DNA from 2 places in the Microbacterium sp. NPDC056003 genome. Region 1 is predicted to be linked to the other one. Evidence: predicted binding sites of a transcription regulator. Region 1 holds the regulator's gene; the other holds the start of a gene.

What was found. Region 1 encodes LexA, which represses DNA repair genes until DNA is damaged. Its sites were predicted from a motif close to TCGAACANNTGTTCGA; they were not measured.
Region 2: a site for LexA is predicted at 6,607-6,622, ahead of ACFC1W_RS15135 (DUF222 domain-containing protein). Genes of this name have one in related genera too.

What each region holds. Positions count from the first base shown of each region.
Region 1 covers NZ_JBHJXQ010000003.1:30,980-42,511, forward strand. The annotation lists gene hisB (imidazoleglycerol-phosphate dehydratase HisB) at 1-9, opposite strand, end outside; gene ACFC1W_RS12520 (histidinol-phosphate transaminase) at 6-1,091, opposite strand; gene ACFC1W_RS12525 (LysM peptidoglycan-binding domain-containing protein) at 1,207-1,593, opposite strand; gene lexA (transcriptional repressor LexA) at 1,866-2,546, shown strand; gene ACFC1W_RS12535 (hypothetical protein) at 2,604-4,034, shown strand; gene metE (5-methyltetrahydropteroyltriglutamate--homocysteine S-methyltransferase) at 4,031-6,367, opposite strand; gene ACFC1W_RS12545 (methylenetetrahydrofolate reductase) at 6,364-7,323, opposite strand; gene ACFC1W_RS12550 (S9 family peptidase) at 7,571-9,493, shown strand; gene hflX (GTPase HflX) at 9,556-11,073, opposite strand; gene ACFC1W_RS12560 (class I SAM-dependent methyltransferase) at 11,165-11,532, shown strand, end outside.
Region 2 covers NZ_JBHJXQ010000004.1:85,830-97,361, reverse strand. The annotation lists gene ACFC1W_RS15185 (ArsR/SmtB family transcription factor) at 1-178, opposite strand, end outside; gene ACFC1W_RS15180 (hypothetical protein) at 175-534, opposite strand; gene ACFC1W_RS15175 (OsmC family protein) at 531-983, opposite strand; RNA gene ssrA (transfer-messenger RNA) at 1,110-1,478, opposite strand; gene ACFC1W_RS15165 (class F sortase) at 1,574-2,212, opposite strand; gene ACFC1W_RS15160 (DUF4397 domain-containing protein) at 2,224-3,048, opposite strand; gene ACFC1W_RS15155 (SIMPL domain-containing protein) at 3,172-3,849, shown strand; gene smpB (SsrA-binding protein SmpB) at 3,883-4,359, opposite strand; gene ftsX (permease-like cell division protein FtsX) at 4,433-5,347, opposite strand; gene ftsE (cell division ATP-binding protein FtsE) at 5,344-6,486, opposite strand; gene ACFC1W_RS15135 (DUF222 domain-containing protein) at 6,633-7,967, shown strand; gene ACFC1W_RS15130 (cupin domain-containing protein) at 8,025-8,372, shown strand; gene prfB (peptide chain release factor 2) at 8,403-9,515, opposite strand; gene ACFC1W_RS15120 (MFS transporter) at 9,536-10,810, shown strand; gene ACFC1W_RS15115 (hypothetical protein) at 10,807-11,133, shown strand; gene ACFC1W_RS15110 (helix-turn-helix domain-containing protein) at 11,164-11,532, opposite strand, start outside.

The DNA.
Region 1 (11,532 bases):
GGCGCTCATGATGTCGATTCTACCGAGGCCAGTGCGTCGAGGAACGCGGTGGTCTCCTCTTCGGTGCCCGCGGTCACGCGCAAGTGGTGGGGGATCCCGACGTCGCGGATCAGTACGCCGCGATCGTAGAGCGCCTGCCACGTCGTCGCGGGGTCGGCCACTCCGCCGAACAGGACGAAGTTCGTCCACGTCTCGTGCGGCGTGTAGCCGAGCGCCTCGACGGTGGCGCTGATGCGATCGCGCTGCGCGACGATCTCGTCGACCATGCGCAGCATCGTGGGAGCGTGACGAAGAGCAGCGGATGCCGCGGCCTGCGTCAGCGCGCTCAGGTGATACGGCAGTCGCACCAGGCGCAGGGCGTCGATGAGAGTCGGGTCGGCGGCGAGGTATCCGACGCGCGCCCCGGCGAAGGCGAAGGCCTTGCTCATCGTGCGCGACACGACGAGCCGCTCCCGGCCGGGAAGGAGGGTGAGCGCCGACCGCTCCTCGCGCGGCGCGAACTCGAAGTACGCCTCGTCGACGACGACCACGCCCTCGGTCGCGTCGTAGACCGCCTCGATCACGTCGAGGCCGAGCGGAGTGCCGGTCGGGTTGTTGGGCGCGCACAGGAAGACGACGTCGGGCGCGGCATCCGCCACCTGCGCCGCCGCGTCCGCGGCGTCGACGCTGTAGTCGGGGGCACGGGTTCCGGCGACCCACGTCGCGCCGGTCCCGCGAGTGAGCAGCGGGTACATCGAGTAGGTCGGCGCGAACCCGAACGCGGTGCGGCCAGGTCCGGCGAAGGCCTGCAGGACGTGCTGCAGCACTTCATTGGAGCCGTTCGCGGCCCAGATCTGCTCGCTCGTCAGCCCGTGGCCGAGGTAGTCGGCGAAGCCCTCGCGCAGTGCCGTGAACTCGCGGTCGGGGTAGCGATTGACGTCCCGCAGCGCGAGTGCGATCGAGTCCATGATGTCGTCGGCCACGTCCTGCGGGACGGGATGCGTGTTCTCGTTGACGTTCAGCGCGACGGGCAGCGGCGCCTGCGGAGCGCCATAGGGCGTCATTCCGCGGAGGTCGTCGCGCAAGGGCAGGTCTTCGAGACGTGGACTCACCCCTCCCATGCTACGGGGGCGGTACCGCCCACCCGCCGCGTGTGTCGGCGCGAGACGGCTCGGCATGCGGGGCTCGGCGCCGCCCGCTGCCGCGAGCCGCACCGCCGGACCGAGGTCAGCGGCTCGAGTCGTACTCGGCCGGGATCGCCAGACTCTGCCCGGCTTCGAGCGAGACGCCCTCGAGCGCGTTGAGGCGGACGATCGCGTCGATCACGTCGCGGGGGTCTGCCTCGGGGGCCACGGTCTCGGCGATGGACCACAGCGTGTCGCCGAAGGAGACGGTGACGGTGGAGAACGACTGCGCCGGTGTGCCCGCGTCGCGGCTGGCGAGAGCACTGCCGCCCGAGATCATCGCGAGACTGATCGCGACGACGGCGGGGATCGCAGCGAGCGTCGCGAGCACGCGACGACCGCGGAGCGTGAGGCGCAGGCGCGTGGAACGTGCGGGGCGCGTGAAGGCGGAACCCGGGAAAGCGGGCGACGTGATGCCGATGGTGCTCATGTTCTGCTCCTCCTGCTGGGGAGAGATTCGCACCCGCCGCTCGGCCGGGAGCAGAGGATGCGAATCTCTGTACCGAAGTTATCTTCGATGTTCTACGATGTCAAGGGGCCGATCCGGGTGCGATCTCTCGAACGCGACACGCGGTCGCGGTGTTCCCTTCGAGCGTCGGATCCGGATACGGTTTCGATACGAGAACCCCACCACGGGCCTCCGACATTCGAAGACCGCTGCACTTCCGGAGCCCCTCCGGGGCGGCGAGACAGGAGCCGGACATGAGCGACGCCACCGGGCGCGAGAGGCCGCAGACGCGACGCCGCAAGAGCCTCAGCGACAAGCAGCTCGCGATCCTCGAGGTCATCCAGCGCTCGATCGCGCGCCACGGCTACCCGCCGAGCATGCGCGAGATCGGCGACGCGGTCGGGCTGAAGTCGCTCTCGAGCGTGACGCACCAGCTCAACCAGCTCGAGCTGAGCGGCTACCTGCGACGCGACGCGGGCAAGACGCGCGCGATGGAAGTGCTCATCGACCTGCCGGGCGCCTCCACCGAGAACCCCGACGACGCAGCCCCCGCGGTGGGCGACGCAGCGCTCGTGCCCCTCGTCGGCCGGATCGCGGCCGGCGTCCCGATCACGGCCGAGCAGCAGGTCGAGGAGATCTTCCCGCTCCCCCGCCAGCTGGTGGGCAAGGGCGACCTGTTCATGCTGAAGGTGTCGGGCGACTCGATGATCGACGCCGCCATCTGCGACGGAGACTGGGTCGTCGTGCGCTCACAGGCCACAGCCGACAACGGCGAGATCGTCGCCGCGATGCTCGACGGCGAGGCGACGGTGAAGACGTTCCGCCAGCGCGACGGGCACACGTGGCTGTTGCCGCGCAACTCGGCCTTCGAGCCGATCCTGGGCGACGAGGCCGTGGTGCTCGGCAAGGTCGTGGCGGTCCTCCGCGCCGTCTGATCACCCCCGGCGGGTGAAACTCCGGCGCGATGAGCCGGCGTCCGCCACAATGGCGGCATGAGCGACATCGACACCGCTGACGCGCACACGCTCGAAGCACGCATCCGCGAGCTCGAACGGGAGAACGCACGGCTCGCGGCCGAGAGCGCCGCCGCAACGCCGGCCCCTTCCGGCGGACGATGGCGGGCCTGGGTCTCTGCGCTGTGCATCGTCATCGCCGCCATCCTCGTCCCGGTGTCGATCGTGACGGCGTGGGCGCGGGTCCAGCTGGTCGAGGAGGACGCGTTCGTCGCGACCCTTGCTCCGCTCGTCGACGACCGCGCCGTGCAGGCGATGGTCATCGACGAGGCGATGGAGGCGATCAACGACCAGGTCGACTTCCAGACCCTGACGGCCAACGTGTTCGACGGCATCGCCGACCTGGGGCTCCCGCCCCGGGCCGCCCAGGCCCTCGGCCTGCTCGAGGCCCCGGCGGCGAGCGGCCTCGAGAATCTGGTCAACGAGGCGGTCACCCGCGTCGTGGAGTCCGATGCGTTCTCCGACGTGTGGGCCACCGCGACCCGCGCCGCCCATCGCGCCCTCACCACGGCGGCGACGTCGGACGGCGGGGGCCTTGTCGTGCGCACCGATGAAGGTGTCGGCATCCAGCTCGGCGCCGTCGTCGACGCCGTCAAACAGCGTCTGGTCGACCGGGGCGTGAGCGCCGCACAGCTCATCCCCGAGATCGACAGGGTCGTCATCGTAGGCAAGGGAGACAACCTCGCCGCCATCCGCACCGGCTACGCCCTCGCGACGTCACTCGGCTGGTGGCTCCCGGTCCTCACCATCCTTCTCTTCGGGCTCGGAATCGCCCTGGCCCGTCGGCGCAGCCTCGCCGTGCTCGGCACGGGACTCGCCATCGCGATCGGCGCCGGCGCGCTCGCGATCGGTCTCTCGGTCGGCGACACCGTGATGGGCACGGTGGCCTCCGACCTCGGCCTCTCCCCCGACGGGCTCGGCGTGATCTACGCGCAGGTCGTCGGCGCGATGACGCAGACGGCGATCGTGCTGAGCGTCCTCGGCGTGTTCGTCGCGCTGCTCGGCTGGGCGATGGGCCGCTCCGCCGCCGCGCAGGGCGCCCGCAGTGCGGTCCGCTCCGTCAACTCCTCGGCCCGCCGGCAGCTCGCCGCCCGTGGGCTCGACACCCGCGGCTTCGGCGCCTGGCTCGCACGCTCACGTGTGCTCGTGCGCACGATCATCGCCGTCCTCGCCGTGCTGTGGCTCTTCGCCCTGCGGCCGCTGTCGTTCGGCGACGTCGTGCTCGTGATCGTGGTCGCGTTCGCCGTCGCGTGGATCCTCGAGCTGCTGCAGCGCCGCGACGAGGAGCACCCCGACGACGGCGACATCGTGGTCGAGAGCGACATCATCGAGCCCGAGCCGGTGAGCACGGATGCCGCGGCCGAGGTGGCCGCGGCATCCGATCCGCTCTCGCAGGACGCGAAGAACTAGACCGCCGCACCCACCTTCGCGCGGATCGTGCGCGTCGCCTCGATGATGTTGCGCAGCGACTCGACGGTCTCGTCGTAGCCGCGGGTCTTCAGACCGCAGTCGGGGTTCACCCACACCTGCCGCAGCGGCAGCTCGGTCGCGGCGCGGTCGAGCAGCTCGGCGACCTCGGCGGGCGACGGGACGCGCGGAGAGTGGATGTCGTAGACGCCCGGGCCGACGCCGTGCGTGAAGCCCGACTCCGCGATGTCGCCGATCACCTCGCCGCGGCTGCGCGCGGCCTCGATCGACGTCACGTCCGCGTCGAGCGCGGCGATCGCGTCGATGACGACGTCGAATTCCGAGTAGCAGAGGTGCGTGTGCACCTGGGTGGCCACGGCCGCTCCCGCTGTCGACAGTCGGAACGAGCCGACCGACCACTCGAGGTACGCCGGCTGATCGGCCTTCTTCAGCGGCAGCAGCTCGCGCAGCGCCGGCTCGTCGACCTGGATCACGCCGATGCCGGCGGCTTCGAGGTCGGCGATCTCGTCGCGCAGCGCCAGGGCCACCTGGTTGGCGGTGTCGGCGAGCGGCTGGTCGTCGCGCACGAACGACCACGCCAGGATCGTGACCGGCCCTGTCAGCATGCCCTTCATCGGCTTGTCGGTGAGCGACTGGGCGAACGTCGACCAGGCCACCGTGATCGGCGCGGGCCGTGACACGTCGCCCCACAGGATCGACGGACGTGTCGCCCGCGAGCCGTACGACTGAACCCAGCCGTTCTGCGTCACGTCGAACCCGTCGAGGTTCTCTGCGAAGTACTGCACCATGTCGTTGCGCTCGGCCTCGCCGTGCACCAGCACGTCGAGCCCGAGGTCCTCCTGCAGCGTCACGACCCGGGCGATCTCGTCGCGGAGGAACTGCTCGTACTCCTCCGTGGTGATCTCGCCCTTGGCGTGCCGCGCACGCGCGCGGCGGATGTCGCCGGTCTGCGGGAACGAGCCGATCGTGGTGGTCGGCAGCACGGGCAGGCCTAGCGCGGCCTCCTGAGCGGTGACACGGGCCTCGTAGTCACCGCGGTCGAAGTCCACCGCGGTCAGAGCGGCGGCGCGCTCGCGCACGGCGCCGTCCCGCACGCCGGGCGCGCTCTGCCGGTCGGCGAGGGCAGCGGATGCCGCGGCCACCTCGTCGGCGATCGACTCGGCGCCCTCGGCGAGGCCGCGCGCCAGCGTGACGACCTGCCCGGTCTTCTGGTCGGCGAAGGCCAGCCACGACACCAGGCGAGGGTCGAGCGCAGCCTCGTCGTCGACGTCGTGCGGGACGTGCTGCAGCGACGTCGACGTGCCGGCCGCGATCTGCGCCGCGCCGAGCGCCTCGAGGGCCGCGAGCTTCGTCCACGCCGCGGCGAGGTCGCCACGCCAGATGTTGCGGCCGTCGATCACACCGCCGACGAGGGTCTTGCCGGCGAGACCGTCGGCGGCGGCCGGTGCCGAGCCGCGCGTCAGGTCGATCGCGAGCGCCTCGACGGGCGCTGCGGCGAGCGCCGTCCACGCCTCGGGCGAGAGCTGGGCATAGCCGGCCGTCACGAGGATGGAGGGGCGGTCCGACGCGCCGCCGAGCACGGCGTATGCGCGTGCGGCCGCATCGGCGAGCGCCGTCGGCGTCGCCGGGAGGCTCTCGCTGACGAGGGCGGGCTCGTCGAGCTGCACCCACTCGGCTCCCGCGGCGCGCAGCGCGGCGAGGAGCTCGGCGTACACGGGCAGGAGGTCGTCGAGACGGCTGAGCGGGTCGAAGCCCTCGGGCGCGGCATCCGTCGCCTTCGCCAGCGCGAGCAGGGTGACCGGGCCGACGATGACCGGGCGCACGGTGAAGCCGTCGGCCTTGGCCTCCGAGACCTGCGTCGAGAAGCGGTCGCTCGACAGTGCGAACACCGTCTCGGGGCCGATCTCGGGAACGAGGTAGTGGTAGTTGGTGTCGAACCACTTCGTCATCTCGAGGGGCGCGTTCTCACCGGCGCCGCGGGCGGCGGTGAAGTACGCGCCGAGGCCGATCGTGCCGTCGGCGTCGCGAAGGTCGGCGAACCGCTCCGGCAGTGCGCCGACGGCGACCGCGGCGTCGAGCACCTGGTCGTAGTACGAGAACGACTCCGGGATCGACGAGTCGTCACGACCGAGACCGAGTTCGGCGAGGCGCTCGCGCGTCGCGCGGCGCAGGTCGGCTGCGGTCTGCTCGAGCGTGGCGGCGTCGGTCGTGCCGGCCCAGTGGGCCTCGACGGCGCGCTTGAGCTCGCGACGGGGACCGATCCGGGGGTAGCCGAGGATCGTGCCGCGGGGGAAGGCGGGTGTGGTGTCGGTCATCGTGCGACTTCCTTTTCGAGGGGGTGGGTGAGGATCCCGGCGTCGCGCAGCACCGCGAGCACCGTTTCGTGGCTGTTGAAGGCGTACAGGTGGACGCCGGGAGCACCCCCGGCGATGACATCGCGGGCGAGTGCGGCGGCGTACTCGATCCCGAGTGCGCGCTGCCCGTCAGCGGTGGGCTCGACCTCCAGCGCGATCGCGAGCTCGGCGGGCAGTTCCTCGCCGCTGAGCTCGAGCACGCGGCGCAGCCGCGACGGCGAGGTGATCGGCATGATGCCCGGGAGGATGGGGATCGTCACGCCGGCGTCGCGTGAACGCTGCACGAACGCGAGGTAGTCGTCGGCGTGGAAGAAGAGCTGCGTGATCGCGAGCGTCGCGCCGGCCGCCTGCTTGGCGAGCAGCGCATCGATGTGCTCGCGCGGATGCCGCGACCGCGGGTGCCCGTTGGGGAAAGCCGCGACGGCGATGTCCACCTTGGTGCGCGACTCGACCTGGACGGCGCCGGGGACGCCCGGAATCTCGCGCTCGGTGTACGGCGCGCGCTCCGCCTGCACGCGGTCGATGAGCTGGACGAGCTGTGCCGAGCTCTCGAGGTCGCCGAGGAACGTCTCGTCCTCGCGGACGCCGACGGGCGGGTCGCCGCGCAGTGCGAGGAAGCTCGTGACCCCGGCATCCAGGAACTCCCGGATCAGCGCAGTGGCCCCCGCATACGTGTTGCCGACGCATGTGAGGTGGGCGAGCGGGGACGCCTCGGTCTCGGTGAGGATGAAGCGCAGCAGGTCGAGCGAGCGCCCGCCGGTGGATCCGCCGGCGCCGTAGGTGACCGAGATGAATCGAGGGCGCGCCGCCGCCAGCTGCCGGATGGTGTCGTGGAGGGCGAGTGTTCCCGCCGGGGACTTGGGCGGGTAGACCTCGAACGAGAACGGCACCGGAGGTGTGCTGAGGTCGATCGACATATCGTGCTTCTCGGGTCGGGACGGACGGGATGGCCGGACGGCCGCGGACGCGCGCACGCTCGGGGTGTCCGGCGGCGCGGAGTCATCGCGGGCGGGTGCCGGGCTCGGCTGTCGCTCCCTGCCCGGCCCCGCGATCTCTCTCGGGGACCGTCCGACTCGGACGACCGGGCGACGATGGGTCCAAGCTAGCCGAGCGCCGCACGCAACCCCCTCCCTGTGACCTTCTGTTTCGCCGTAGCGTGGTCTCGTGACGACGGAACTGCCCTACGGATCCTGGCCCTCCCCGCTGTCGGCCGAGGCGGTGTCGGCCGCATCGCCCCGCATCGAGGGGGCGCGGTTCGTGGGCGACGAGGTGTGGTGGGGCGAGTCCGTGCCTGCGGAGGCCGGTCGCACCGCCGTGCGCAGAATGGCGCCATCCGGTGAGGTCTCCGATGTGATCGACGCGCCGTGGAGCGCGCGTTCGCGCGTGCACGAGTACGGCGGCGGCGCCTGGACCACCGTCGCCGGCGACGCCCTCGTCTTCGTGGAGAAGGCGGATCAGCGCGTGTGGAAGGCCGCCCCCGGCGAGCGCCCGAGAGCGCTCACCCCTCTGGCCGGCGACATGCGCTTCGGCGGACTCACCTGGGAGGGCGGGCGCCTGCTCGCCGTGCGCGAGACGCATCGCGACGAGGCGGCTCCGCACCGTGACATCGTCGAGATCCCCGTCGACGGAAGCGCGGTGGAGGATGCTGCACGCCTCCGCTCGCTCGTCGAGGACAGCGACTTCCTCGCGCATCCCGCTCTGTCGCCCGACGGCACCCGTCTCGCCTGGGTCGCGTGGAACCATCCCGACATGCCCTGGGACCGCGCGGAGCTGCGCGTGGGACGCCTCGAAGGCGGTCTCGTCGCCGAGTGGACGACCGTCACCTCAGGCGCCACCGCGCCGCTCCAGCCCATCTGGGTGAGCGACGACGACATCGTGTTCAGCGACGACCCGACCGGCCGCTGGAACCTGACGCGGCTGCGGCTGACCGCCGACCTGCACTGCGAGGACGTCGCCCCCGCCGACGCCGACACGGGCGGTCCGCTGTGGGTGCTCGGCCAGCGGTGGTTCGCCGTCCTCGACGACGGCCGCATCGTCGCGGTGCGCACGAACGGCTCGGATGAGCTCGTCCTGATCGGGACCGACGGCGAGGTGCGGCCGCTTCCCGTCGACGCCGTCGCCGGCATGTCGATCGAAGACGTCCGAGGCGGCAGACTCCTGCTCAGCGGCGCGGGAGCGGCGGGCACCGGCCTGTGGGACATCGACGTCGACGACCCCGGCGCCGCCCGGCTGCTCGTCGGCGGCCGCACGGCGTGGGGCGAGGAATGGATGCCGCGCCCCCGGGCCGTCACGGTCGACGGCCCGCGCGGCCCGGTCCACGCCTTCGACTACCCGCCCACGAACCCCGGCGTCACTGCGCGCGCCGACGAGCGCCCGCCGTACCTGGTGTTCGTGCACGGGGGGCCGACATCGCACGTGGGGGGCGCGGCATCCACCAAGATCGCGTACTTCACGAGCCGCGGGATCGGCGTGCTCGACGTCAACTACGGCGGCTCGAGCGGATACGGACGCCCGTACCGCGAACGCCTGCTCGGACAGTGGGGCGTCGTCGACGTCGACGACGTGATCGCCGCCGCGCGCGGTCTCGCCGCCGAGGGCGCTGCCGACGCGGACCGCCTCGCGATCGCGGGCGGGTCCGCCGGCGGCTGGACGGTGCTGTGCGCGCTGACCCTGTCCGACGCCTTCGCCGCGGGGATCAGCCGCTACGGCGTCGCCGACCTGCGACGACTGGCCGAAGACACCCACGACTTCGAGGCGCGCTACCTCGACAGCATGGTCGGGCCGCTGCCCGAGGCCGAGGCGCTGTACGTAGCCCGCTCGCCGCTGTCACGGCTCGACCGGCTGCGCACGCCCCTGCTCATCGAACAGGGGCTGGACGACCGCGTCGTGCCGCCCTCGCAGTCCGAGGCCGTGCGCGACGCCCTCCGCCAGAACGGCGTGCCGCACGCGTACCTGGCGTTCGAAGGCGAGGGGCACGGGTTCCGCCGTGCCGAGACCGTCGTGCGCCAGCTCGAAGCCGAGGTGGCCTTCCTCGGCCGGGTGTTCGGGTTCGAGCCCGACGGCCTGCCCGCGCTCGAGCTCGACTGAGCACGTGTCGTCCCGCTACGCCCCACCGTCGAGCGAGGAGCGGAGCGACACGACGAGACGCCTCAGCGCACGAACGGCGCGAGCCGTGCGGCGAGGTGCTCGCCGACCCGGGCGCGCACCGCGGTGCCGCCCTCTTCGTGCTGCTGATCGAGGATCATGCCCTGCTCGTGGATGGCCGACACCAGGTCCCCCCGGTCGTAGGGTACGAGCACGTCGATCTCGACGGCGGGAAGCGGCAGCGCCGCCTCGATCGCCGCGCGCAGCTCCTCGATCCCCTCGCCGGTGCGCGACGACGCGAAGAGCGCCTTCGGCTCGAGGCCGCGCAGCAGCAGGCGCTCGTCATCGCCGATGAGGTCGGCCTTGTTGAAGACGACGAGTTCCGGGATGTCGCGTCCGCCGACATCGCCGATGACATCGCGCACCGTCGCCAGCTGAGCCGCCGGGTCGGGGTGCGAGCCGTCGACGACGTGCACGATGACGTCGGCCTCGCCGACCTCCTCGAGCGTCGAGCGGAACGCCTCGACGAGCTGGTGCGGCAGATTGCGCACGAACCCGACCGTGTCGGTGAGCGTGTAGACGCGGCCGTCGGTCGTCTCGGAGCGGCGGACCGTGGCATCGAGCGTCGCGAACAGCGCGTTCTCCACCAGCACTCCGGCGCTCGTGAGCCGGTTGAGCAGGCTCGACTTGCCGGCGTTGGTGTATCCGGCGATCGCGACCGAGGGGATGGTGTGGCGCTTGCGCTCGGCGCGCTTGGCATCGCGCGCGGGCGCGAACTCGCGGATCTGGCGGCGCAGCTGCGCCATCTTGGTGCGGATGCGACGGCGGTCGAGTTCGATCTTCGTCTCACCGGGTCCGCGTGAGCCCATGCCGGCGCCGCCGGCGCCGACCTGGCCGCCCGCCTGGCGGCTCATCGAGTCACCCCATCCGCGCAGACGCGGCAGCAGGTACTCGAGCTGCGCGAGCTCGACCTGCGCCTTGCCCTCGCGGCTCTTGGCATGCTGGCTGAAGATGTCGAGGATGACCGTGGTGCGGTCGATGACCTTGACCTTGACGACGTCCTCGAGCGCACGCCTCTGGCTCGGCGCGAGCTCGGTGTCGGCGATGACCGTGTCGGCACCCACGGCGGCGACGATATCACGCAGCTCCTGCGCCTTGCCCCGGCCCACGTAGGTCGCGGGATCGGGATGCGGGCGCCGCTGCAGCACGCCGTCGAGCACGACGGCACCGGCGGTCTCGGCGAGCGCGGCGAGTTCGCGCAGCGAGTTCTCGGCGTCCTCCTGCTCACCCTGCGCGTGCACGCCGACCAGCACGACGTTCTCGAGTCGCAGCTGCCGGTACTCGACCTCGGTGACGTCTTCCAGTTCGGTGGACAGTCCGGGCACGCGGCGCAGCGCGGCGCGCTCCTCGCGATCCCACTGCTCGCCGTCGGTGTCGGCGGGGGCGACCGTGGCTTCGTCCTGGAGCGCCTGCGCGGCGCCGAACACACGCACCCCCGAGCGCGCTTCCGCGCGCGCCAGCACGCGATCCACCGGGTCCACCGGCGTCTCGTCCGTGCTTCGAGGTGTTGTCGTATCCGTCATGTGTTCCTTCCGGGATGCCGTTTCCAGCGCTCATCGGCCAGTTCGAGGCATCCGTGAATTCTAGTCTGGTCCTCCGCTAGGCTCGTCAGCCATGGGCAGCGACCACTACTTCAGTGCTACGCCCGCCAGTCCCGAGAATCTCCGTCGCGTCCGCGTCACGCTCGCCGGCCGCGAGGTCGAGGTGACGACCGCGAGCGGTGTGTTCAGCCCCGACCATGTGGACTCGGGCACCGGCGTGCTGCTGTCGAACACTCCCCCGCCGCCACCCGGCGGGAACCTGCTCGATCTCGGGTCCGGTTGGGGACCGATCGCGTTGAGCCTCGCCCTGGAGTCCCCTCACGCGACCGTATGGGCGGTCGACGTGAACGAACGCGCTCTCGACCTGGTGCGACGCAACGCCGAGGCGCTGGGCCTCCCGAACGTCAACGCCGTGCTGCCCGACGATGTTCCCGCTGACGT
Region 2 (11,532 bases), on a different contig from region 1:
CGCCAGCGAGTCGTGCCAGGTGGGAGCTCACGGTCGACGGGGCGACGCCGATGCGTACCGCCAGTGCACCCGCAGGCAGCGGTGTGCCGCCGAGCAGCTCGCGCAGTACACGCAGCCGCATGGGTTCGGCGAGTACCCGGCCGAGCTCGTCGAGCGACGGCCGCACACGGTCGGTCATGCCAGCGCCCTTCGTGCACCCTCGATGTCGTCCACGACGAACACTTTGCGGTTGTCATGGTCACTGTACTGAGCATGGACGTGGATCCGCGCCGTTGCCAGGGCGGTCATCATCGTCCCCAATGCCCCCGGTCGGTCAGCCGGCAGCGCAGCGAGCACGACCCCGCGGCACTCCGCCCCGGGGATGCCCGCTATCGTCAGCGCCCGGAGCGCCGCTTCGCCATCCTCGACGAGGTAGTGGGCGGCGTCTCCCCACACTCCGCCGCCTTCCAGCCCCACGCCGGCAGACCCGAGGACCCGGCCGATGCGGGCGACGTCGGCGGCGATGTCCCGGACGGGGATGCCGATGTCGTTCACGCGGCGACCTCCACGGTGATGTCCACCTCGAGTGACGCCGTGAGCGAGTGTGCGATGAAGCATCCGGCATGGGCTTCGCGCATCAGCCGGACGACCGTCTCAGGGTCGCTCCCGCGGACGGTGACGGTCGGGCTGAGGACGATGTGCGTGATGCGTGCCGGACGCGCGTCCGCGGGCATGATCGCCGTCGCGTCGTCGCAGTAGCCGACCACGTTCACGCCGGCGCGCGCAGCGACGGCGAGGAACGAGAGCAGCTGGCAGGAGCTGGCGGCCGCCAAGAGCAGCTGCTCCGGGTTGGGGAGCGCGGCGTCCCCGAGGAACGCCCGATCGGCGCTGACGGCCAGACCGGCGTCACCGGCGGTCACCTGGTGCTGACGGCTGTAGGCGGCGTACCCGGCACCGGTCGACCCGGACCACCTGACTGATGACTCGTAGAGGTGAGCGTTCATTCTGCCAAGCTACGACCGGAACACTTCGGCGGCGACCGAAACGTCCCTCCACCGCCGACAGACGAAGAAGGGCCCGGGAACCGCGCGTTCGCGCGATTCCCGGGCCCTCTTCCGTGACAGCGGCGTTGGTGGAGATGGGGGGAATCGAACCCCCGTCCATCGCTGAGATACTGCGTCTTCTCCGGGCGCAGTCTGTGAAGACGTTCTGCTCGGCTCCGACCTTTGTCACAGACACCTAAGTCGACAAGCCCAGCCTGGGAAGAGTCCCACGTGACGTCCAGACGCCATCACGCAGCAAGTCCCCTAGATGACGCGAGGGTCCGTAGCGGGAACGCCTACGGTCTCACGGAGTTCAGGCTCGCTTAGGCAGCGAGGGCGAACTCATTGCGATTTGCATCGGCAATTATTGGTTTGCAGAGGTCGTTTACGAGATAACCCTGCATCCTCGGCCCGCTTCCCGCAGAGTCACAGGCGATGTCGAAACCGATCATCCCCATGAGCCTTCGTGCGAAGGGCCGCTGTCACGCTGTGGAGTTTCCAAGTGCTCGGCGCCGAGGCATCCGAGCACATCAGTCTACAACGTCCGCACGTCACGGGCCATTCCGCGGGGTCGCGATGACGACGACGTTGTCGGCGTACCGGCCGGTGCGCGCATCGAACTCTCCGCCGCAGGTGATCAGCACCAGGTTGCGCGCGCCGTCGCGGGCGAACAGCTCGTCCACGGGAAGCTCGCTCTTCGGGTAATACGTGACACTCTCCACCGTGTAGCGATGCAGCGCGTCCGAGGCATCCGTCACGTCGATCGAGGCACCCGCCGGCAGCTCGCGCAGCCGGCTGAACGGCCCGATCGGGTACTGCGGCGCGTCGACATGGGCGGAGATCACGATGTTTCCGTCGGCGCTGGACGGATCGGCGCCGTAGCGGTACCAGCCCGCGACGGCCGGGTCGACGGGCAGCTCCATGAATCCGCCGGTTTCGACCCCCACGGCAATCACCGGGACATCGGCACCGATGGTCGTGACGACCACCCGCACCGGCGGCGCAGACCGGCGCGCCGGCGGCGGGGTGGCCGTCACGATCGGCACCTCGACGACGGGCGTCGGGAGCGCGTTCGTCGTCGGTGTCGGTGCCGTCGCCGACGGGGCTGCCCCTGGGGGTGAGCTGCATCCCGCCAGCACGACGACGACCGCGAGCAGGGCGGTCGCAAGGCCCGCGGTCGTCCTCGTCATGGGGTCCGCCCTCAGCGCTGAGCCCGCGCCCGCGCCACAGCGACGGCGGATGTGGCGACCGCGGCGGCGATGGCGATGCCACCGAGAAGCAGCAGCATCTGCATCGTCATGTCACGCTGAGCGAGCTGGCCACCGGTGCCCGAGTTGACCCCGTCCGGCGCGGAGTGCAGGCCGGTGATCGTCTGCACGGCGAGGTCGAGGTTGCCGTCCTCGAGGCTGCCCCACGCGTACACGATGGTGAGCACGCCCTCCTGGACCTCGACGGGCGCCGGGCCGATCACCGGGTCGGTCGTCCCCGCGGCGGCGACGGATGCCTCGATCGTGCCTGCCGGCAGATCCAGGGAGGCTTCGTCCGGATTGGCGAGGCCCTCGATCACCGGCGTCCCGCCCGCGAGCACGTCGACGGCCGGCGCCGCGGCGTCGTGGCGCACCGTGAGCCGGCCCTCGCCCGCGGCTGTGGGCGACGTGTCATTGACGTACGGGGTCACCGTCGGCGCGCCCGCCTCGTCGAGGTGGGCCACGGCGGTGTAGTTGGTGTCGGCCTCCAGCGTGACGGTCACCGGCCCGAGAACCGGTGCGCTGTCGTCGGTCGCGTCCGGCGCGGTGAGGGCCACCTCGTAGTCGCCCGCCGGCAGATCGAGCGGTCCGGCGAGGTCGCCCGGCTGGAAGTCGTCGAGAGTGAGTTCGCCGTTGACATACACGTCCACAGGCGTGTCGGGGATGCCGTGCAGCACCGAGAGAGCCGCATTGCCGGCGGTGGCGGCGCTGGCGGGGGCGAGCAGGCTGACTGCGGCGATGGCGCCGACGGCGATGCCCGCGAAGATCCTCGTTCGCATGATGGTCCTCCTTCGTCAGGGGCGATCGTCCGTCGCCCGTCGAGAAGTCATTCCCCGCGATGGGTCCGATTTGGATGCACTCGAATGAAAATTCGTCCGTCGCCACGCAGTAGGCTCTGCCGCATGAGCGACGTCGTCATCACAGTCCGGGGCGAGCACGAGGCGCGCATCGCGCCCGAGCGGGCGGTGGCCCATCTCACGATCCGGGCCGAGGGTGCGGAGCGGGGGGCCGTCGTCGAGCGCATGGCCGCGTTCAGCGAGCCGGTGCGGGAGGACCTCGCTTCACGCACCGCCGCGGGCACGGTCGTCGAATGGACGAGCCAGCGCGTCTCGGTCTGGTCGGAGCGCCCGTGGAATCCCGAAGGGCGACGGCTGGCCCCCGTGCACTACGCCACCGTCGATTTCAGCGCGACGTTCACCGACTTCGCCGTGCTGTCGTTCTGGGCCGGCGAGGTCGTCGAGCGCGAAGGGGTCCAGCTCGGCTGGATCGAGTGGCAGCTCACCCCCGAGACGCGAGCCGCGATGGAGCGCGACGTCGCGGCGAGCGCGGTCGGCGTCGCCGTCGCCCGGGCGAACGCCTACGCCGGTGCCATAGGTCTGTCGACGGTGACGCCGCTCGAGATCGCCGATCTCGGACTGCTCACGCGCAACGAGTCCCCCGCCGCCCCGCGGCAGGAGCGCATGCTGATGGCCAAAGCATCCTTCGCCGCAGATGCCGGCGGTGGAGCGCCCACCGTCCAGCTCCAGCCGGAGGACATCGTCCTCACGGCCGGCGTCGAGGCGCGGTTCAGCGCTCGCTGACCGGCCCCGAACGAGGCGGTCGCGGCATCCGCTCTACTCGCCCAGACGGTTACGGCTGCGCATGGCCCGCTCGGCCTCGCGCTTGTCTTCGCGCTCGCGGATGGTCTGCCGCTTCTCGTACTCGCGCTTGCCCTTCGCCACGGCGATCTCGACCTTGGCGCGGCCGTCCGAGAAGTACAGCTTGAGCGGCACCAGCGTGTAGCCTCCGGCGCTGATCGCGTGCGAGAGCTTGATGATCTCGTCCTTGTGGAGGAGCAGCTTGCGCACGCGCTTGGACGCGTGGTTCGTCCAGTGCCCCTGCGAGTACTCGGGGATGTGCACCGCGTCGAGGAACGCCTCACCGTTGTTGATGTAGGCGTAGCCGTCGGAGATGTTGGCACGGCCTTGACGCAGCGACTTGACCTCGGTGCCGGTGAGCACCAGACCCGCCTCGTACGTCTTCTCGATGGTGTACTCGTGGCGCGCGCGACGATTGGTCGCGACGACCGTCTCCCCGCGTTCCCTGGGCATGGTGACTCCTCGATTCACGCCGTGCGGGCGCACGGCAGCCGTTCAGTCTACCCCCGGACGACTCGCCCGAGAGTCAGGCCCGCAGCCAGCGACGGATCGCGAAGCTCGCCGACAGCGCCGCGAGCACGATGCCGATGAGGATCAGCACCGGCACGACGATCCACGCGTCGTCCAGCCCGACCCACGTGGTCACGAACTCGACGCGTCCGCGCAGATACTGGTCGACGCCGAAGTGCACGCCCGCGATGACGGCACCGCTGGCCAGCAGCGACCCGATGAGCGCCGCGAACACGCCTTCCAGGACGAAGGGGGTCTGGATGAAGCGATTGGATGCTCCGACCAGGCGCATGATGCCGAGTTCGCGCCGTCGGGCGTAGGCCGAGAGCCTGATCGTCGTGGCGATCAGCAGCACGGCGGCGACCAGCATCAGCGCGGCGACGCCGACTGCGATGTACGTCGCGACGGTGAGGGCGGAGAACAGCGGCTCGAGGTACTGCAGCTGATCCTGCACCTCCTCGACGCCCTCGGTGCCGCCGAACGCCTCGATGATGACGTCGGACTGGTTCTGGTCGACCAGGTTGATCCAGAACGTCTCGTTGAGCTGGTCCGGCGTGATGACGCTGGCGTAGTCCTCACCGAGGAGATCGATGACGTTCTGGTACGCCTCGTCGCTGTCCTCGAACCGCACATCGCGGATGAGCGGCGAGAGGGCGGGCCCGTCGAGCTTCTCCTCCACCGCCGCGAGCTGCTCGTCGGTGGCCACGCCGCCGGTGCAGGTGGGGGCTTGCGAGATCGCGGTGCACATGTAGATCGCCACCTGGGCGCGGTCGACCCAGAAGTCCTTCATGATGCCGATCTGCATCTGCATGAGCATCGCCGCTCCGACGAACGTCAGCGACACGAACGTGACCAGCACGACGGAGATCACCATCGAGGCGTTGCGGCGCAGGCCCGTGAACGCCTCGCCGAGGATGAGACCGACCCTCATGACGTGGGCCCCACTTCGTCGTCGGGAGCTTTCTCGCCCAGACCGAGCCGGTCGGCGAGGCCGAGCTCGGCGACGTCCACCTCGGGGATGTCGGCCACCGGGATGGGCGCGGTCTGCGGCGCGCGCGCAGCCGGAGAGCCCGGGCGGGCGGGAGTGGGCTCCTCGACCGTGTCGGACTCGGAGGCCGCGGCTTGCTCGGCGGCCGATGCCGGAGCGGATGCGGCAGGCGCAGGCTCGGCCGCGGGTGCCGGCGCTTCGTGCTTCGGGCCGCGCGCCGTCGACGGCGACGCCGGCTGGGGCGCGGCATCCGTCGCCTCATCCTCGTTCGCCAGGGTCGGATCCAGCCCGGCCTCGGCAGCCGCGGCGGCTTCGCGCTGCACCTCGAGCACGGCGGTCAGGGCAGCGACAGCGGCTGCGCCGCGCTCCTGCTCCGGGGCGAGGCTAGGCAGGCTCGACGTGTCGCCGTAGCCACCGTGCCGCTCGTCTCGCACGATCTCGCCGTGCACGAGCTCGATCACGCGCCGCTGCATCTGGTCGACGAATCCGGCCTCGTGCGTCGCCATGACGACGGTGGTTCCGCCGGCGTTGATGCGCGCGAGAAGCTGCATGATGTCGACGGATGTCGCGGGGTCGAGGTTTCCGGTGGGCTCGTCGGCCAGCAGCACCTGCGGGCGGTTCACCAGCGCACGGGCGATCGCGACGCGCTGCTGCTCGCCACCCGACAGCTCGTGCGGGAACCGCTTCTCCTTGCCGGAGAGTCCCACGAGCGCGAGTACTTCGGGAACGGTCTGCTGGATGAATCCACGCGACGACCCGATGACCTGCAGCGTGAAGGCGACGTTCTGGAAGACCGTCTTGGTCGGCAGCAGGCGGAAGTCCTGGAAGACCGCTCCGATGTGGCGCCGGAAGTACGGCACCTTGCGGTTCGACAGCGTTCGCAGGTCGCGCCCGAGCACGACCACGCGGCCGTCGGTGGGCGTCTCTTCGCGGAGGATCATGCGCAGACACGAGGACTTGCCCGAGCCGGATGCGCCGACGAGGAACACGAACTCGCCGCGCAGCACCTCGAAGTCGACATTGCTCAAGGCAGGCTTCGACGTGCCCTTGTAGCGCTTCGTGACGTTCTCGAACCGGATCATGGCCTATCGAGCCTAAGCGGATGCCTCCGCGCCGGCCTCCGCGACACCCTCAGGCGCCGCATCGGTTCGCGGCGTCGCCCGCGTGCGCGCTGACTGCTGTCCTCGCCGCCGAATCGGATGTCGTAGGTATGTTCTAATGTCGACGTATGGCCGATGACGACCCCTTCGCCTCCCCCGATGAGCGTGATGTGTGGGACGAACCGTGCGACGGGTTCGAGGCTCCAGATGACGTCGACCGCGTCACCGAGGTCGCCGCCATGATGTCGGTCTTCGCCGCGCAGCGTGTGATGCGGGTGGATCAGCTGCGCCGCAACGCGTTGGCTGATGCCGCCTCCTACGGCGGGGCCGTCGCGGCGGTCGTGGAGCGATCCGTGCGGTTGGAGTTGGCGGCCGCTCTGCGGATCACCGAGCACGCCGCCGCCGGACTGCTCGGATTCGCGCAGGCGCTTGTGCACCGGTACCCGGCCGCGTTGGACGCGCTCGGACGAGCCGCGATCACCGAGCGGCATGCCGAGATCCTGGTCGACCTGCTGGATGCGGTCGAGCCCGAGGTGCGGGAACGGGTCACCACGACGGCGGTGGACTTGGCGGTGCGGCTCCCGGTCGGCGCGTTCCGCCGGCAGCTGCGGGCACTCCTCGAACGTGAGCGGGCGGCGAGCCTGGCGGAGCGGCATGACTGGGCGGTGCGGCATCGTCGGGTGATCGTGGAGCCCGCCGACGACGGCATGGCCTGGCTGCATGCGTTCCTGCCCGCTGTGGAAGCCCGCGCCATTCAGGGGCGGCTCACCGCGATCGCCAAGACCCTCGACCGCAGCGTTGCGAGTGGCGGAGATCGAGACGCCTCAGCCGGAGAAGACGCGCGGACGATGGATCAGCGGCGCGCCGACGTGCTCGGCGACCTGCTCATCGACGGCGAGACCGCCGCCCTGCCACCCGAAGCGGCGGGCGTCCGTGCCACCGTGATGGTGACCGTCCCTGTGCTCACCCTCCTCGATGACGACGGGGCGGGCGCCGGGCCGGCGACGGCGGATGGGGTCGGTCCGATGTCCGCCGAGCGGGCGCGGGAGTTGGCCGCCGGTGCGGACGGGTGGACGAGGATTCTCACTCACCCTGAGACCGGCATGGTGCTCTCCGTCGGCCGCGACCACTACCGGCCACCGCCCGCCCTCCGGAAACTGGTCAGGTGGCGGGCCGACCGATGCATGGCACCGGGATGCGGCATCCCCGCGAGCCGGTGCGAGATCGACCACACCGTGGCCTGGGAACATGGCGGTACCACCAGCCTCGACAACCTCGCACCGCTCTGCAAGGGCCACCACACCATCAAGCACCACGGCGGCTGGCAGGTCGAACACGTTCCCGACGCCGGCGGCGCCCTGCAGTGGACCTCACCTAACGGGCGCCGCTATCGCGTCGAACCCGAACGCCCGGTACCCGCCTTCCGGCCGACCGCCAGAGGAACCACCCCCGCACCGTTCTGATCGCCCGCGGGCAGGCCGGCACTGGACGCGTGCACCGCCGACAACCACGATGGACGAATGACCTCATCCCCCATCCCCGCGTCCGAACTGCTCATCGGCGCGTCACGAACCATGCGCTTCGAAGGTGAGCCGTACGGCTCGGGCATCTCGTTCTTCTACGTCGACAATGATCCCGGGATGGGTCCGGATCTGCACCGCCACCCGTACACCGAGACATGGCTCGTGATCGAGGGCGAGGCAACGATCCGGATGGGCGACGAGACCGTCATCGCGCATACGGGCGACACCGCGGTGGTCGCCGCCGACACGTGGCATGGCTTCACGAACACAGGTCAGGGCCGGCTGCGGATCGTGTGCATCCACGCGTCCCCGGTCATGATCCAGGAGAACCTCGACGAGGCGTGAGACGCCCGAGGGGCCTCGCTGAGAACGACGTCAGTCGTCGTCGTCCTTGCGCTTGCGCCAGCGGATGCCGGCCGAGATGAACCCGTCGAGGTCGCCGTCGAACACGACCGCCGGGTTGCCGACCTCGTGCCCGGTGCGGAGGTCCTTCACGAGCTGCTGACCGTAGAGGAAGTACGACCGCATCTGGTCACCCCAGCTGGCGGTGATGACGCCGGCCAGCTCCTTCTTCTTCGCGGCTTCCTCTTCCCGTTGCAGCAGCATCAGGCGTGTCTGGAGCACCCGCATCGCCGCGGCGCGGTTCTGGATCTGGGACTTCTCGTTCTGCATCGAAACGACCAGGCCCGTCGGGAGGTGCGTGATGCGGACGGCGGAGTCGGTGGTGTTGACCGACTGCCCGCCGGGGCCCGACGAGCGGAAGACGTCGACGCGGATGTCGCTCTCCGGCACCTCGACCTCCTGGGCCTCCTCCATCACGGGGATGACCTCCACCGCGGCGAAGGACGTCTGGCGCTTGTCGGCCGACCCGAAGGGGCTGATGCGCGCGAGGCGGTGCGTGCCGGCCTCGACCGAGAGAGTGCCGTAGGCGTACGGTGCGTCGACCTCGAACGTCGCCGACTTGATGCCGGCGCCCTCGGCGTAGGACGTGTCCATGACCTTGACGGGGTACTTGTGGCGCTCGGCCCAGCGCAGGTACATGCGCAGCAGCATCTCGGCGAAGTCGGTGGCGTCGTCGCCGCCCGCGCCGGAACGGATCGTCACGACGGCCGCACGGTCGTCGTACTCACCGTCGAGGAGCGTCTGCACTTCGAGCTGGCCGATGATGTCTTCCAGCTCCGCGATCTCGTGGCGAGCCTCCTCCGCGGAGTCCTCGTCGTCCATCTCGTTGGCGAGCTCGACGAGCACCTCGAGGTCGTCGAGTCGCTGCTCGACGTCGGTGACGCGCTTGAGCTCCGCCTGACGGTGACTCAGGGCGCTCGTCACCTTCTGCGCCTGCTCGACGTCGTCCCACAGGTCGGGTGCCCCGGCGGCCTCGCTCAGCCGCGCGATCTCCGCCGTGAGCGCGTCGACGTCGACCACTGCCTTGATGTCGGAGAACGTGGAGCGCAGGGCCTGGATGTCGGCGGAGGGATCGAAGTCGAGCATGACAGTCCAGACTAACGTGGATGCACGTGAGCGATCGCCCGCGGGATGTTCTCGTCCGGTTCGCGCCGATGATCTACGGCCCGACCGTGCTCTTCGCGCTGGGCGAGGGCGCCGTCATCCCGCTGATCCCGGTGATCGCGGCACAGCTCGGGGCCGACCTCGCCACCGCCGCGCTCGTCGCCTCGGCGCTGGTGGTCGGCCAGCTGTGCGGCAACATCCCCGCGGGCTGGGCGGTCGCCCGCATCGGGGAGCGCTTCACCATGGTCGTCGCCGGCGCGCTCTGTCTCGCCGCGGTGGTCGGCCTCGCGCTCGCCCCGTCGCTCGGCGTCTTCGCTCTCGCGGTGTTCGTCATCGGCTTCTGCGCTGCGGCGTTCGGCCTCGCCCGCCACTCGTTCATGACGACGCGCGTGCCGCTCGCGTTCCGCGCCCGCGCGCTCTCCCTGCTCGGCGGCACCTTCCGCCTGGGCATGTTCATCGGGCCGTTCGTGGCCGCCGCGCTACTCGCCCTCTTCGGCGACGAGCACGCCACCATCTGGTTCTTCGGCGCGTGCCTCGTCGCGACCATCCTGCTGGTGCTCCTGGGTCCCGATCCGGAGCACGCCGTCGCGGCGCCCACACCCGCGCGCGGCGACTCGGCACTGGCCGAAGACACCGGCGAGCCCGTCACCGGCTCGATCCCCATCGCCGAGCGCAGCGGCGTCTTCCGCACGATGTGGGCGTATCGACGCGTGCTGTCGCGCCTGGGCCTGGCCGCGGCATCCCTCTCCGCCGTCCGCTCCGCCCGGCAGGTCGTCCTGCCGCTGTGGGGCGTGTCGCTCGGGCTCGACGCGCAGACCATCGCGCTCGTCGTCGGAATCTCGGGTGCCATCGACTTCGCGCTCTTCTACGCGAGCGGACAGGTCATGGACCGCTTCGGGCGCCTGTGGGCCGCCCTCCCCGCCATGCTCCTGATGGGTCTCGGCTTCCTCGCGCTCTCGTTCACCCACGATCTCGAGCAGTCGGCGATGTGGTTCGCGATGTTCGCCGCCGTCCTCGGAGTCGGCAACGGTCTGTCGAGCGGCATCCTGCTCACACTCGGCGCCGATATCGCCCCCAAGGACGATCCGGCACCGTTCCTCGGATCCTGGCGCACCCTGACCGACGCCGGAGGTGCCGTCTCGCCGCTGCTCGTGTCGGCGATCGCGGCCGCCTCCACGCTCGCCCTGGCGACGGGCGTCGTCGGCGTCATCGGCCTCGTCGGCGCCGCCGCGTTCGTCCGCTGGGTTCCGCGGTTCGTGCCGAGGCCGAAGCCGTGACGGTGCGGTTCTGCACGAGCCGCAACCAGGGTCGTCGCTGCACGCGCCACCTGGACCATCCGGGGCTGCACCGCCACCGGACGATCATGTGGGCGGATGCCGCGGCCGACCTTCCGCGATGCTCCGGCTCGGGTGCGCCCGGCGCACCCGCCGCGACGCTCCCCGATGGATTCCCCGAGGGCCGAGCGCTGTGCCCGACGTGCCTGCGGTTCGTGCCCCTCGACGAGGACGGTCGGCTCGTCGAGCACGACACGTCCGACCCGGCCGAGAACGACAGCGAGATCGCACAGCGCCGGAGCTGGTTCAACACGCACGCGGACTGACGCGCACGACGGGCCCCGCCCGCGCGGCGCTCAGACCCACGACCTGCGCACGGCCGCCGCGCCGAGCTGCATGCGGGTGGTCACACCGGCGATCTCCATGAGGTCGGCCACCCGGCGCTGGACCGTGCGCAGCGAGATCCCCAGCTGCGTCGCGGCCGCGGCATCCGTCACCCCCAACAGCAGCAGCCGCAGCAGGTCTCGGTCGACCTCCTCGGTGGTGGGCACCTCGGCGACGGGGAGGAACGCGGTGGCGTGACTCCAGTACTCCTCGAAGATCGCGATCACGAGGTCGAGGAGGCCGCTCGGATGGATGAGCAGAGCGCCGAAGCCCTCGTCATCGCCCTGCGCATGCATGGGCACGAGGGCCATCTGGTCGTCAGCGATGAACATGCGGGTCGG